3 regions of the Desulfosarcina ovata subsp. ovata genome follow, and region 1 is predicted to be linked to each of the others. Evidence: riboswitches for the same ligand, from Rfam matches in the RefSeq annotation. Region 1 holds a riboswitch; each other region holds the start of a gene.
The links. A riboswitch is a leader RNA that binds a small molecule or an ion and turns the genes downstream of it on or off. The one in region 1 is predicted to bind cobalamin.
Positions count from the first base shown of each region.

Region 2: another riboswitch for cobalamin. It lies ahead of GN112_RS14100 (carboxypeptidase-like regulatory domain-containing protein); the one in region 1 lies ahead of GN112_RS05205 (ABC transporter substrate-binding protein).
Region 3: another riboswitch for cobalamin. It lies ahead of GN112_RS12520 (phosphomethylpyrimidine synthase ThiC); the one in region 1 lies ahead of GN112_RS05205 (ABC transporter substrate-binding protein).

Region 1 covers NZ_AP021879.1:1,171,156-1,176,393, reverse strand. Annotated here, with positions in the region: gene GN112_RS05215 (ABC transporter ATP-binding protein) at 1-367, opposite strand, end outside; gene GN112_RS05210 (FecCD family ABC transporter permease) at 364-1,371, opposite strand; gene GN112_RS05205 (ABC transporter substrate-binding protein) at 1,368-2,360, opposite strand; cobalamin riboswitch at 2,461-2,668, opposite strand; gene GN112_RS05200 (HD domain-containing phosphohydrolase) at 3,017-5,238, opposite strand, start outside.
Region 2 covers NZ_AP021879.1:3,179,678-3,184,915, reverse strand. Annotated here, with positions in the region: gene GN112_RS14105 (4Fe-4S binding protein) at 1-948, opposite strand, end outside; gene GN112_RS14100 (carboxypeptidase-like regulatory domain-containing protein) at 945-1,982, opposite strand; cobalamin riboswitch at 2,096-2,303, opposite strand; gene GN112_RS14095 (radical SAM/SPASM domain-containing protein) at 2,555-3,727, shown strand; gene GN112_RS14090 (DUF2889 domain-containing protein) at 3,761-4,315, shown strand; gene GN112_RS14085 (helix-turn-helix transcriptional regulator) at 4,577-5,238, shown strand, end outside.
Region 3 covers NZ_AP021879.1:2,797,780-2,803,017, reverse strand. Annotated here, with positions in the region: gene GN112_RS12525 (TonB-dependent receptor plug domain-containing protein) at 1-1,202, opposite strand, end outside; cobalamin riboswitch at 1,906-2,105, shown strand; gene GN112_RS12520 (phosphomethylpyrimidine synthase ThiC) at 2,216-2,449, shown strand; gene cobT (nicotinate-nucleotide--dimethylbenzimidazole phosphoribosyltransferase) at 2,468-3,532, shown strand; gene GN112_RS12510 (hypothetical protein) at 3,638-3,976, shown strand; gene GN112_RS12505 (sigma-54-dependent Fis family transcriptional regulator) at 4,183-5,238, shown strand, end outside.

The sequences.
Region 1 (5,238 bases):
GCCTGGCGATGTCAAGATCGGCCTGGCCTTCGATCCCCAGCACGCCCAGATAGGGGGCCCGCCCCATGAGGACCAGTTCCCTCACGGTGAACGGGCAGTCATCGTCGCTGGTTTGGGCCACATAGGCCAGTTGGCGCGACAGCTGCCCCCGTTTGATCTGTGCCAGGGGGCGATCGCCCATGAGAATTTCTCCGTTGGATGGAGATTGCAGGCCGGCCAGGGTCTTGAGCAGGGTCGTTTTCCCCGACCCATTGGGACCGATGACCACAAAGAACGCGCTCCGTTCAACCGCAAAGGTCAGATCCTGCAGTACGGGGATGCCTGAATAGGCGTAGCACAATCCATGGATGTCGATTGCCGGACTCATTGTCTGGATCGCCTCAGGAGAATGATAAACAGCGGAGCACCGATCATGGCCGTGATTACTCCGCCGGGCATCTCTCCTTGGGCGGGCAGGACGCGGGCCAGCAAATCACACACCACCATGTATGCGCCGCCGCCCAAGATGCAGCCGGGTGCCAGGACCCGGTGGTCAGGGCCGACAATCAGCCGCAACAGGTGGGGAATCACCAGGCCGACGAAACCGATCAGGCCGCATTGGCTGACCGTGACGCTGACCATCAGCGAAGTGGTGATCAGCAGCACCAGGGTTACCCGTTTTACGGCAACCCCCATGGAGGTGGCCATGTCGCCGCCCAGCAGCAGCAGGTTCATGCGGTTGGAATGCATGAAGATGATAATGAAACAGGGCAGCAACACCGCCGCCAGCATGGCCACATGCTGGATCTGCGAGGCGGACAGGTCACCCATGAGCCAGAAGATAATGTTATGCAGACGGGCGTCCTGGGTGATCGAGAGCAGAAACATAATTACTGCGGAGCAAAAGGCATTGACCATGACACCGGAGAGCAGCAGGGAATCTTTGACGATAATGGCCCGGCCCGATGAAATCAGGATAATCAGCAGCAAGGTCGCCAGACTGCCGAGAAATGCCATGATTCCGACACCGGGAATGCGGGACAACCCCAGGATGATACCGACGATGGCGCCGATCGCCGCACCCCCCGAAATGCCCAGAATGTAGGGCTCGGCCAGCGGGTTTTTCAGAAGGGCCTGGAAGACGAGGCCGCCCAGGGAGAGTGCGGCCCCCACCAGGGCCGCCAAAAGGACCCGGGGCAGACGGATCCGCCAGATGATGGCCGACTGCATGGTATCCCCATTTCCCTGAAAAAGAGACGACCAGACGGCTTTCAGGCCGCTGCCCGACGAACCCATGGAAATCCCGGCCAGCATGGCGCCCAGGAGAAAAAGGAGCAGAAGCATACAGACCATGGCAATCTTCAGCGGCAGGGAGACGGGTCGGCGGATCATGGCTGCGGCTTCCGGGGGGCGGCTTTGAAAACGTCCGGGTGGATCAGACGGGCCAGCTGTTCCAGGCCCTCCACCAGTCGCGGGGTGGGCCGGTCGAGAACATTGGAATCCACGATGTAGATTCGGTCGTTCATGACGGCCGGTATTGCCTGCCATTGCTGCCAGTCCCGTTTGACCTGTTCGAAAACCGCCTGCCGTGCCATGGAAGTGATGACCATGATCTCCGGCCGCAGGCCGATGACCTCTTCTTTGGAGAAACGGGGGTAGGGGACCGGCCCCTGGGCGAGGTTGACTCCGCCGGCCATGGTGATCAGTTCATGAATGAAGGTGTTGGTTCCCGCCGAGACAATCGGGGCGATGCCGATCTGGAAAAAGACGCCGGGTCGCCGATCGGACGTGGCCACCTGTTGCTGTACCCGATCAATGCGCTGCCTCATTCCGGTGACGATTTGCGTGGCCCGCGGGTGCACATCCAGCACGCGGCCCAGTTCCGACAGGGTTTCCATGACCGATGGCAGATCCCGTGGGTCCACGGCGTAAACCGGAATGCCGATGGATTCGAGTTTGTTGACCACTGAAACGGGATTGCCGTCTTTGATGGCAATACACAGGTCGGGGTCAAGGGCGACAATTCTCTCCACGTCCAGGTGAACATAGGAGCCGACTTTGGGCAGGGTCGCGGCTGCCGCTGGAAAGTCGCTGAACTGGGTTACCCCCACCAGTCGTCCGGACAGATCGAGGGCGAAGAGAATCTCGGTGATACTGGGCGCCAGCGAGACAATCCGCCGGGGGTGATCCGGCAACCGGACCTGGCGCCCCAGTCGGTCGGCCACGGTTCCGGCGGCCGACCAGGACGTCAGCAGCGCCGTCAGCAGCAGTGCACTCAATACGCATTGGCCGAACCGGATCAGCCGTCTATAGTGCTGGAGAGTGGGCCTGCGTGGCCGGTCGGGCGTGTCGGGATGTCGGGGAATGCACGGGTTTGTCATGGATCGTCTCAGATAAAAAAAGCCCCACCTCCGAAACGGAATCAAGGCGGGGCAAGATCTGTCTGCCACTCGGTTGAATCCGCCTTGACCGCGAAGGCGCATTGAATTCCATCATCCGTCAAGGTTTCCTGACTCGTGGATCGTCCTACCGGCCGCCTCTTCCCGCCTGACCGGATCAGGCAGTGAGCTGTTGCGGCTTTCGTCCCCACTCACAGTGGCGGGTCCGCAGCGGATTTGCACCGCTTTCCCTCTGAAAGCGCCCTCCGGGTGGATCCGCCCGAGGGGCAACTGGATGAATCATTTTGTTGTCGCGCTAATAAACCCAATCGCCGGATTGATGTCAATGGGTTTTCCGTGTTTTTCGATTGAGTCGGTCTGATCGTAAAATCGAGATTGTAAAATGGAAATATTATGACCTACATTCTTGATTTCGTGAAGACGCTGCTGGAGGATTTCAAGAAAATCCTTCAGCCCGATGCCGCTTCCATATCGGAAAAGGAATTTGCTAAGATGGCGTGACCACCCTGATGTGTGGCTACACCCTCGAGGATATCGCCAAAAACATCGTGGCCGTCATGCCCGATGCCGACTTGAGCCAGGGCATGCCATCACTGTTGACTTCCTTATTGGAGGAGGGCTTATGCGGGGTTGCCTTACTATGGCGCCCCTTGCGAGAGGTACTGCCGAATATCCACCGCATCGATCTGGTGCGGATCCATGAACCGCTGGGCATAGGTCCGGTAAATCCCTTCCGTCAAAAACAGGTCGAACAGGTCGGCGTCAATGTGCTGCTCGTCACGCATCCGCCGCATGATGCCAAGGGCCTGGCTCAGCGTTTTGGGCTCTTTGTAGGGCCGGTCCGTAGCGGTCAGTGCCTCGAAAATATCGGCAATGGCCATGATCCGTGCGGGAATCGAAATCTGCTCTTTTTTCAGCCCCCGCGGATAGCCCGTACCGATCATGGTTTCGTGGTGCGCACCGGCGTAATCGGCAACATTGGCCAGATAGTCGGGGAAGGGCAGACGATCCAGCATGCGGATGGTTTCGATAATGTGGGCCTGGATTTTGAACCGATCTTCGGTGGTAAGGGTTCCCCTGGGGATGCTCAGGTTGTAGAGTTCTCCCAGATTGGTCTCGTTGGCGGGAATTTGCATGACGATTCCCATGGTTTCTTTTTCCTGAGTGTTCGGCAGGGGCCTGGGGATGACATGCTCCGGCTTGTCGGCCAGAATGGGCTCAATGGCCGGCAATCCGGCGGCCGGATGGCGGCGTTTCAGGGCGCTTTCCTTTTGGGAAATGCCGATGCGGTCGTCCAGGTGACGCACCCACGTTTGTGCGCCAATCTGCTGCAAACGCGCAATGTCTTCGTCGGCCATGGATTCGCCACCCATGTTGCAGTCGGCGACAAAGGCGAAATCCTCCATGATCTGCCGGCGGCTTGCCTGCAGCTGTTCTTCAATCTCCGCTTTATTGCCGTTGCCGGCCAGACGCTGCCGGTAGCTGGTAATTTCCGCATCGCGCAGAAGCACCTCGAAACGCATACGGATTTCATGGATGCGGTTGCAGATGGTTTCCAGTTTGGTGGCCTTATCGACGATGTATTCGGGGGTGGTGACCTTGCCACAATCGTGCAGCCAGGCCGCCACGCGAAATTCCCGCCACTGATCCTGCGTCTGCATGCGAAAATCGGCAAACGGACCGGTTGGGGTCTGGTGCGCCGCCCTGGCCAGCATCTCGGCTACTTCGGGTACCCGTGCACAGTGGTTGCCGGTATAAGGCGATTTTGCATCAATGGCGCCGGCAATCATCTGGATGAAGGCATCGAACAGGGCACGTTGTTCTTCCATCAGATGCTTGTTGTGCAGGGCCACGGCGGCCTGGGCCGTCAGGGCCTCGACGAATCCGACGATCTCCTTGTCAAAGGGGACAATCTTTTTGCCCTGATCATCACGGGCATTGAACAACTGCAGTACACCAAGGGTCACCCCTTCTCTTGTACTCAGAGGAACGGTGAGCAGATTGTGGCAATCCGCTTCGGCACGGTCGATTGACTGCTCATTCATTCGGTTGGCCACAATGGTTTTGGCGGTTGCCGCCACCCAACCGGCCGTCTTGCTGGTATCGCCGGGGGGCGGTGCCGGGGCCGCGGGGTCGCTCACATTGATGCCATTGGGGTGTGCCAGGGGACCGGACGCATTTTCCAGAATTCGAAGTTCGAGCTGATTGGACGCATTGCGCAGGTAGAGGATTCCCCCATCGGTCCGGGACAGTTCCCGTGCCCGTTTGAAAGTATGGCGCAGAAGCTGGTCCATGTTTTTTTCAGCGGTCAGGGAGATGCCACTGTCAACCAGGCTTTTCAATTTTCCCTGCGTGGCGATCAGCGCATCGGTGCGTGTCCGGATGGTACTTTTCATGAGTACGAAGGCCTGAATCAGCGAATGGATTTCCTTGATATTGGAATCGAACGGTGCTGAAGGGGTAAAGTCGAACCGTCGTATTTTCATGGACTCCAGCTCCAGCAGGATCAGGGACCCGGAAATCTTGCGCGAAACAAAAAGGACCACGGGTAAAAAGGCCAGCAGGGTCAGGCCCGAGAAAAAAAATATGCGTTGCTGCATTTGCCGGATATGGCCGGTAAAGTCGGCAACCGGGGCGATGACGGCCAGGACCTGATCGAATTTCAGTTTCGCTTTCAGCCGTGTTGTCCGAACCAGGTACATCGACCCGCCAATTTCCGCTTCCCGGGTACGATCTCCCATTTGATCCGGGTCTGACAGATAGCCGGCCACCACAGACCGGACCAGCGGGTCATCCGACTCAGCGCCGGGGAGAAAGCGCAGCGAATCGTCCCGGCTGGTCTGTACCGCGGATTCATGGG
Region 2 (5,238 bases), 2.0 Mb from region 1:
TTCAGATTCAGTGGGTGTCAAATTAACGCCGCGTTTGATAAAAAATTTGCCGGGTGAGGACCGGTAAATAGTCTTGCCCAGGTAGGTGGCTTTCAGCGCGCCTTCCTCGGGGCAGTTTTCGACGCATTTCAGGCACAGCATGCACTCGGCCGTGGTGACATCCGTTTTCCCCTGGGAGCGAAAAACTTCCGTGATTTCCGAGGGACAGACGTTGTAGCAGATTTCGCAGCGGGTGCAGGCGGCGTCATTTTTCTTGAGTTTGATGAAACTGATTTTGCGGTACCACCCCAGAATCAGGCCCAGGGGGCAAAAGCCGCACCAGAAGCGGCGCTTGATCAGTGCCCCGAGCAGGGCGACCATCGAAAAAGTCAACCCCAAGATGGACATTACCACATGGGTGCCATTCTCATAATTGACCGATATCCGGTCGGGGTTGCCCACGCATAAGGGCAGGATGTACTTGCCAGGGCAAAGCTGGCAGAAGGGTATTTGCAGCCCCAGGGCCACGGCCGGGCACATCACCGGAAAGGCGACCCATATGGGCAGGAGAACGGCAACCGCGAGAAAGGCCCACTTGATCCACGCCAGACCGCCGCGCAGCTTCTCCGAAAAGCGGACATACCCCAAGCCCACGGCTTGCCTCAGACGGTCGAGCAGGTCCTGAACAAAACCCAGCGGGCAAAGCCAACCGCACCATGCCCGGCCGAGGAGAATCACCAGAAGCGAGAAGAAAATAAACTGCTTGAGTAGAATGAACATACTTTCCCAGGTGAACATGCCCAGCGTCCGTTGCAGGGTCAGCATGAAGCAGGTGCCGGCCCGGGCGCGCACCCAGCAGCAGGAGAAAGTCGGCAGGAAATAACCAAAGTACAACCCACCATAGGCGCCGAAAAGCAGGATGACAAAGGCGGCGGTCAGGATGGTCCATCGCAGGGTGGATATCTTCATGGCAGATCCCTTTGAATTCTGTGATTTTCGAAGACGATCAGCGCCTGACGGTCCCGGCGCCGGCGTCGGCGGGTCAGGCCGGCCACCATCAGTAGGGTGACACCGGTGCCGATGATGGACCAGAAGGCGAACCCCATGGCCTTGGAGCGCCATTCGGGTTGGTTCCTATAGACAACCGTGGGCAGGGTGGCGACATAGTAAGTGTGCGTTTGGCGATCGAGATGAGTGGCCGTGTAAAGGTAGTTTTGCCATTCACGCCGGGAAAAACGGTCATCGGTGGGCATGATTGCGAATTTGCCGGCCTTGTCGGTGATGAAGGTCTTTTCCCATTGGCTGCCTTCGGTGGTTACCGTGACGGCTGCTCCAGGCAGGGGGCGACCCTGGTATTTGACCATCATTTCATACGTCTCGTGGGGAATCTGCATGCCGCCTCCGAATTTTGATTTGGCCGTGTTGATGGCCGGGCCGATTTCGAGGGGCATCTTCCCGCCATCATCGAAAAAGACCACTGAGGCGTGTCCCATCCGTCCGCCATGTCTACGATGAACGACCAGATGCTTGGCGCACAGAAAGACGGACTCGCTGATGCCGTCGGCGTCCACATCGTGCTCTCCTAAGGGAATTCGGGCGCCGAGCAGATACCGCCCCATGAGCATGTTGTCTTCGGGAAGGCCTATGCTGTCTTTTTCTGCGGTCATGGCGGGGATCTGGGAGATATCCCCGTTGGGATCGCGTACCAGGATACTGGCCTGCACCAGGTACTGCCCATCGAGTTTTCGCATGTCGCCGATATTGCCTGAAGGGGGCAGGGCATTAAGCGTCAGAAACTTGGTCTTCTTGCCGGCATCCATGTTCTGCCGGCGAATGTTCCGAATTGTCCGCCAGCCGAAACGCTCCAGATCGAAGCGATGGATGTAGCGCTCCTCATCCAACAGTTTCCAGTAAGCGACGGGCACGGTGCTGTCGGCAAAGCTGATGTCAGGGGCACCCATAAAAACGGCCACGGCCAATACGATCGCGCTGAGTGTTTTCATATTCTCGTTCTCCCAAAAAAAAATCCCCGCGCCTGTTAAAGCGCGGGGATACCGTTTTTTATCCCGAACCGAACAACTGTAGGGTAAGTAAAACACCATCCTCCACGTTGGGTTTTACCGATCGATCAAAGGCAGGTCTTCTGGTTTCACCCGGCTATTGGCCGCCTTCCCGCTCGAGAAAAATCGAACAGTGGCGTCTTGGCCAACAGCGTTGTTCCCAGCATGGGCTGAAAACATGGATGTTACAGCGGCGGGTCCACTCCCGATTTGCACGGGATTCCCTATTAAGTCCTGATGGACGCCCTTGATTATTTTTTTTGCATTGCGAATGCTATGAGGCAGCCAAGCGTTGATTGCCTGTCAAAAATTTAAAACACTACTTTGTATTCGAGACTTTTGGGAATTGTCAAGGGAATTGTCCGTGAAACGCTTGCCCAACGCGAGGCTATGGCGGATCGTTTCGTTACTGCCATAACCGACCTTGGCTGTGGCTTCCAATTTTTCAGGCACACTGGTGATAATGTTGATTACGCCAACGATAGCACAGCGCGTTTGAAAGTGAATGAGTGCTTATGCCGTTAGAAAAAAACACCGTGAAGAACCATCACGCCGGTGTTGACAACCTGCCTTTCTCCGGCTATGCATACCAGCCAACACCAATCAGTATACTTTCATTGTTTATCATGGCCATCCGTTATCTTATTCTTGCATTGACCCACCGCTGTAACCTGCGTTGTGCCTATTGCTACAACGGTGACGGAAATAGCGAAACGGACATGCCTGAAGCCGTGATGCGGCAGGCCATCGGCCAGGCGTCATCCCAGAAACCATTTCATCTTCAGCTTACCGGTGGCGAGCCTACCCTGGTTCCGTTGTCCATCGAAAAGGCTGCCATTCTGGCACGGAAGACCGGCCGATGCCGCAGCCTGGGAATTCAAACCAATGCCACGTGCCTTACGCCGGATTTGCTGACGCTGTTCAAAACATATAATTTTCAAATCGGGGTCAGCCTGGACGGCCCGCCTGCGATCCACCAGCAGCAGCGTGGGATGGCTGCCGAGACCTTGCGCGGGTTACAGCAGTTGGAAGGTGCCGGCATTCCTTTCCGGGTCACCACCGTGGTCACCCAGGCCAGCGCCGCAACCCTGGACCGTTTGGTGTTGACCCTGGCGGGGTTTGGTTGCGTCCGGGGTGTCGGCCTGGATCTCTTGGTCGGCAAAGGCCGCGCCGGTCAAGGCGGCGTCGCCATGCCCGCCGATCCGCAGGTGTTGGAAACCGGGATCCACAGCATGCTGGCGGCGTTGACTGCCGTCAACCAGCGTCGGCGAATTCCCATTCGGCTGCGGGAACAGGAACTGCTTCGGGCGCGGCGCAAAAGGCCTGTTTTTTGCCACGCGTGCGTCGGCGAAAGTATGGCCGTCGATCCCGGAGGGGACGTTTATCCCTGCGGGCAGACCATGGGGGACGCACGATTCGCCGCAGGTACCGTCTGGCAGCCGCAGTACCCGCGGCTTGCCGCCCTGCACGAAACAAAGCCCCGGCAGACGGCCTGTGCCGGTTGTGCGCTTGAAGCAATCTGTCCGGGGGATTGTCCCAGCCGGATCCACTATAACCGCCAAAACGAGCGGATGCTGGTCTGCCGGCTGTATCGAACCATTTGGCGATGGAATTGCGATAACGCCGCCCAAAAGCAGTATCCTGAAGGCGATAGCGAAACCCATTCGATCCTTTCCATGTCGCCCTGAAGGGGCGACAAAACAAACCGCACGGAGACGAGCATGATCGTATTCGATAAATCCCGACAGAAAGTTGTGCACAACCGCAGCATCGATACCGTTATTTACGAGGGGGCTTCCGGCGACACCATCATTGTTGAAGGTGCGCTGCAGGATCGTCGCTTCCTCGACTCTCACCACCCTTCCGGAGAAATTCGCCCGCCCTACACTGTTCACCACATGATTGTCCGATTGGAGCTCACGGTGCCGGAGATGGTCATCAAGGATGTCGAGGTGGAAATGCCCGAATTTCCCCACCCGGATTGCATCGACACCCTGCATACGCTTACCCCGCTTAAAGGGATGTGCATTGCCGGCGGATTTATGGCCCGGATCAGGAAACTGGTGCCGCGCAAAGGCGGATGTACCCACCTGCATGAGCTGCTGACGGCCATGGCACCGGCCGCCTTTCAAGGCGCCTGGAGTTACAGGATCAGCAACCCCATCGATTATGATACCTTCAAGATGATGTCGCGCGGGTTGAAAAACAATTGTTATGCCTGGCGCGAGGGGGGGGACCGGGCCCGGGAGTGGATCGATGACGAAGTCGAATCATAACTCGGTCCGACGGCTGCCGGCATTGGCCGGGTTATGCAAAAGCAGACCGGGTGCGTAGCAGAGCAATCGCATGTAACCCAACTATCGGGAACCATTGTCGCAGGCAAGGTCAGCTCCTGCAGCAAAAGCTGTAAATTGGCGCATTTACAGGAAACTGTAGGAGCGGTCCATGACCGCGAAAAAAGAAATCAAGATACATGCGATTGCCCTGGGGTGCGTAGTGGCCGGGAGGCAAAACGCGTTCTGATTCCAAGGAGGCGCATGGCGAGAAAAGCGATTCACGGACAACGTTCACCAGGAGTGACCACGGGAGAGAGTCGACTGGCCCGAATCATACTCGATTCCCTGTCCGCCCATGTGGCCATCCTTGATGAGAACGGATTCATCCTTGAGACGAATCGGGCCTGGAAAGCCTTTGCCGAGGAGAATCGCATCGGCATCCGGCCGGATACGCTGAACGTCAATTATCTGGAGATTTGTGACAGTGCCGGCGGAGACTCGGCCGAGGCGTCTTCGTCCGTTGCCCAGGGGATCCGGGATGTGATCGCCGGCCGCATGGAAGAGTTTGTTATGGATTATCCCTGCCATTCACCACGGGAACGGCGCTGGTTCTACATGCGTGTGACCCGGGCCGCCGGCCCCGGTCCCGTGAGGATTGTGGTCAGCCACGAAAACATTACGGCCCTGAAACTGGCTGAGGAACGCCTGCGCCGGAGCGAACAGGCCCTGTGGCAGGAGAAACAAAAACTGGAAGAGTCCAACACGGCCCTCAGGGTTCTCCTGCGCCAGCGGGAGGTGGATCAGCGGGAGATGGAGGACGATGTGCTCGACAATATGCGTCGCATGGTTCTGCCGGTGCTCGAACGGATGGCCCGTCTGCCCCTGCCGGCAAGGGCCCGTCCGCTGGTGGCAAGTCTGGAGGC
Region 3 (5,238 bases), 1.6 Mb from region 1:
TCATAACGGATACCAGCGTTGATGATGAGCCTTGCGTCAAGGAATTCGCTTGTCAAATCCATGAAGGGAGACAGGGTTTCCTGCCGCCCGGAGGCGCCGACATCGCGGTCGCTGGTCAAATAATCCACATCATAATCCATGGCGATGCGCTTGTAGGCCAAGCCGGTTGTTAGCGTGAGGCTGCTGAACAAACGCGCCGTATTTTGAATTTCGGCGCCCCAGACCTGGTTTTCAGGAAACGTCTCTTCACGGTCAGGGATATAGGAACCGGTTGAATTGACGAATTTGTCCTGATAGGCGGTTTTTTCGGCACGGTTCAAGTACACCAGGCCTGACCAGTCCATTCGGTCTCCCCGATGGGTCAGCCCGATGCGATACTGATCCATTTGCAGATCGTCATAAAAATACTCACGCCCCTTACCCATTTCATGTTGATAGTAAAGCGCGCTTAACGACAGATTGGTGTGATCACCCAAAGTATAGGTCATTTTGCCCAGCCCTTTGCCGACCTCCCGGTAGCGCCTCAGGGTATAGTCTTCAATTCCCTCGGGATCCACCATGTAGAAACCGTCGCTTTCTTCGTAACCACCAGACAACAGATACCCGAAACGGGATATGCTTTGGGAGTGAAAAGCCGTACCGCCATAGGTATCTTCCGATCCCGCGGTAAATTTCAGACTGGTTTCCTGTTTCTCCGCTGGCTTTTTGGTAATGATGTGGACGACGCCACCCAAAGCCTCCGATCCATAGGCGGCGGATGTCGGTCCACGTACGATTTCGATTCGCGCGATACTTTCTTTGGGAATCAGGCCCCAGGCCACCCATGCAATCGAATTGCTGAAATTGTCATTGAGTGGAACGCCATCAAGCAACATAAGCGTGCGGTTACGGCCGACCCCTCTAAATGAGAAATGACTGGACACGCCACCGGTCTGTTGCCCATAATGACTAAAGTTCTGGAATCCAACGGTGTACCTAAGGATATCTTCGAGTCTTTCAAATGGCGATGCCATGATTTCCTCTTCCGAAACCACGGTAACGCTCTGGGGCGCATCAAAAACAGAAGTTTCCGAACGTGTGGCTGAGATTACTACTTCGTCGAGCTTGTAGTAATCGGGCGGCTCATCAGCACAGAGCCCATTGACGGGATTGATAATCTGGGCAATCATCCCAATCCATATATAAAATATCCCACGCTTCATCTGACGCCTCCTTATCTACTTCATTATGAATATGTGATTATGAAATTTCAGCACTCGTTCACTGGTTAGACATTGCTATAGAAAATAAAAAACCACGAAGCTGTTTCTCCAATAGAGGATAACAGACCTTCGTGGTGCTTTATCTTCGGTTATTTTGAATGTCCTGCCCTACAAGGCAGGATATTTGATTCGCTTCGGCTGATTTTTTTTAAAGTTATGGTGTGCAGCTTCGGCTGCGAGTTAGGGAAACTTTTTTATCTAGTTTTTGCTCATAAGTCAAGGTGTTCTTAGTATCGCGAGTAAATAGGCTTAACGTATAAAAATAATAGGTTGTCTCTATAATAAGACGTTTATAATATGACTGCTCCCCAAAAAAGGCCCCAATCTCGAACAATGTTCCCAATATCCAATCCGGCGTGACTGTTATTTCCGTATACACCTTAGGCGATTTCTGTCAAAGAATATACCCGCCTGCTTGTCTTTTCATCCGTCTTCTACGTTGGGCTTTTCCACACATAGCCCCACTATGCGTAAAAAAGCCCGCCTTGAAGACGAATGAAAATCCTGCGCATCCTGGTATATTCTTTTCCGCCAATCGTCTTAATAAGGGCAGGTCGGAATTTGTGATATCGGAGATAGGCCAGGGCAGATAGCCAAGAATTCCATTGACAGCCGCCGATCGTTCATTTACATGCTATGCCAGAATTAGATGATGCTTTGCGGTGCCTTTTGTTGAGGATAATAGGGAACCCGGTGTGATTCCGGGACGAACCCGTCGCTGTGAACGGGGACGAAAGCTGCCATGACCACTGTATCGTGTGGACCTGATCGAAACGATGCGGGAAGGGGCGGCCGGTAGGACGATCCGTGAGTCAGAAGACCTGCCGTGAAACAATGTGTCCTGGTGGTGACGGCAAAACCCCAGACGGAAATTTCCAATTTCGGTCCGGGGTTTTTTTAATTGGGCGAGCCCCGCTTTGCGCCCGGTTCCGAGCACAGGAAGGGAACTCACCATGAAGACACAGATTGAACTGGCCGGGGAAGGCATCCTCAGCAAGCAGATGCAGACGGTGGCTGCCGACGAGAACATCGACGCGGAAACCATTCGCCAGCGTGTGGCCGAGGGCCAGATCGTCATCCCCAACAATCCCTATCGAAAAATGCAGAAGGTGGTCGGCATTGGCCGGGGCCTGCGTACCAAGGTCAATGCCTCGCCCTGCCCACCGAGAAGGAATTCTATCGGTTGATTGCCGAAGGAGGAACCCATGAATCTGATTGAGAAAAGTATTGCCACCATCAAACCGCTGAATGAAACCGTCTATGCCCAGGCCCGGCAGCGGCTGGCCGACCAGGCCCGGCCGGCGGGAAGCCTGGGTATGCTTGAGGATGTCTCGGCACGGCTGGCGGCTATTTTCGGGACGCTGGACGTGCATCTGCCCCATAAGGTGATCATCACCTGCGCCGGAGACCACGGCGTGACCGAGGAGGGGGTGAGCCTGTTTCCCCAGGAGGTAACGCCCCAGATGGTGTTCAATTTCGTCAACGACGGGGCGTCCATTAACGTCCTCGGCAAGCATGCCGGGGCGCGGGTGATCGCCGCCGACCTGGGGGTTAATTACGACTTCGACCCGCAGCTGCCCATTTTCCACAAAAAGGTGTCCAAAGGCACGGCCAACTTCGCCCGCGTGCCGGCCATGACCCGCGAGCAGGCCGAACAGAGTGTGTCCGCCGGTATCGAGATCGTGAACGAACTGATGGCCGAGGGGCCGCTGGACATGCTCGGCACCGGCGATATGGGCATCGGCAACACCACGCCGTCGTCGGCCGTCATCGCGGCTTTTTCGGGAATTCCCGTGGAAAAACTCACCGGGCGGGGTACCGGCATTGACGATACCGCCCTGGCCAACAAGATCCGCGTGATCGAAAAGGCCCTGGACCTGCACCGGCCGGACCCCACTGACCCCTTGGACGTACTGGCCAAGGTGGGCGGGTTCGAAATTGGCGGCCTGGCCGGCTTGGTCATCGGTGCGGCCGCAGCGGGAATTCCCGTGGTCTGCGACGGCTTGATCGCCACGGCCGGTGCGCTGATTGCCTGCGAACTGGCCCCGGCGGCCAAGGCGTATCTTTTTGCCAGCCACCGCAGCGTCGAGGTGGGCCATGCCTTCATGCATGAACGCCTGGGCGTCGAACCCCTGATAGACCTCAGGTTTCGTCTGGGGGAGGGGACCGGTGCGGCCGTGGCCATGGAATTGCTCGATGCGTCGACGCGGGTGCTCTGCGATATCAAGACATTTGAAGAGGTGGCCATCGCGGATGCACAAAAACCATAGTCAACAATCGCTATCGAAATCGATTTCGATAGCGATCCCGATTTCGATTTTGGTTCTGAAACAAGATGGATCGGTAGTCGTAGCCAGCTCTCCCGGCGGTTTCTGGTGCCCGGCGAAGTGGACTACATAGGCGATTTTATTCTCTACCGCGGTTACATGAAGGTCGGCTGGTCCGGCCTGACATCGGCGGTGGCATGGCCGGACCGCCCCCCTGAACCCGGATCGCTGGCTATCCACAGCGACTATGCGACGCGTAATTTTCACTATGTGTGCGCCATAATGAGAATACTGATAATCCAGTGTCCCACTTCCCATCTGTGGGCCGGTGAGAAGGTCTACCCGCTGGGACTGGCGCGGCTCAGCGCCCTGGTCCCTGCGGATGCCGCAAAACAATGCCTGAACATGAATCTTTATCCCAATCCGTGGCCGATCCTAAGCACATAGGACAAGAACTACAGATATACTGAGCCATATTCTAGCCAACTGGAATCTGGCGAGGTACAGGTTGCCCCCACGATCATTGCCACGAAAGTCGAGAGTCCACCTAATTTCTTGACGGTATCACACTGCAGCGGTTATAGGCATTTTGTATATTTTTTTTCGAGATGGGGCATTCATCGCCGCCATTGCCAGCCTGCAGGTGACAAGGAATGACAAAAGATTTGAACAAAGATAAAAAGGATTATACCGAAGTTATTGAAAGGCAGTTTAGAGAGCTGAACAGTCTTGCCGAGATGAATAAGAAGATCCATTCGACCATGAAAATGGAACGGCTTCTCCAGATTATGGTGGAACTGGCGGTCATCGGCGTCAACTTCGAGAGGGGGCTGATCTATCTTCTGGAAGATAATTTTCTCCGTTGCGTTGCATCCCTTGACCGCATTAAAAAGGAGAAAGGCTTTACCGTTAAAAATCTGAAGGGCTTTAAAATGGACGAGACGGCAGTTGAAGTATTGGTCGTCCAGTCCGGAAGATCGATTTATGTGAGCGATGCCTGGACAGATAAACGGGTAAGCCGGAAACGTTTGAAAATCACTGACTCAAAGGAGTATTGCGCTGTTCCACTGAAAGGCCGTTCTGGAGTTCTGGGCGTGTTGACAGCAGATAAGGTTTATAGCCGAAAACCAATTATGCCTGAAGAAATCAAGACCCTTGAACTGTTTGCCGGCCATATCAGCCTTGCCATTGAAAATGCCGCACTTTTTGAGGAAAAGGAGCGTTTTACCTCCTTGCTTGAAAAGAAAATATCTGAAAGAACGCTGGAACTCGCCCAAACCAATGAGCAGTTACAGCTAAAAATGAAAGAGTTGTCCACTCTTTTTGAGATTTCCGGCAGCCTGAACAAGAATATTGGTGTGAATGAGGTCCTTGAGCTTACCCTTTCCCTGGTTAAGGGATTGGGTCATCCGGTCTGTGCTGTCCACTTGTGGGAGGGCGAAAGGTTTGGGAAGGCATTTCAGATCGGGCTGGATGATGCATATATGCAAACAGAATTTCCAATACTGGAAAAGGAAATTAAAAAAACAGGATTACAAAAATCGGGGGCATTCCTGCTAAATGACAAGCCGACTCAGGTAATTGTTCCTTTGCGATCAAAAGACAGATTGCTTGGAATTCTGGTGGTCTTCATCTCAAAAGGACATGTTTTCGGAAAGGAGCAGGAAGAGTTTTTTTCCGCGTTTGGCTTGCAGGCCTCCATGGCCCTT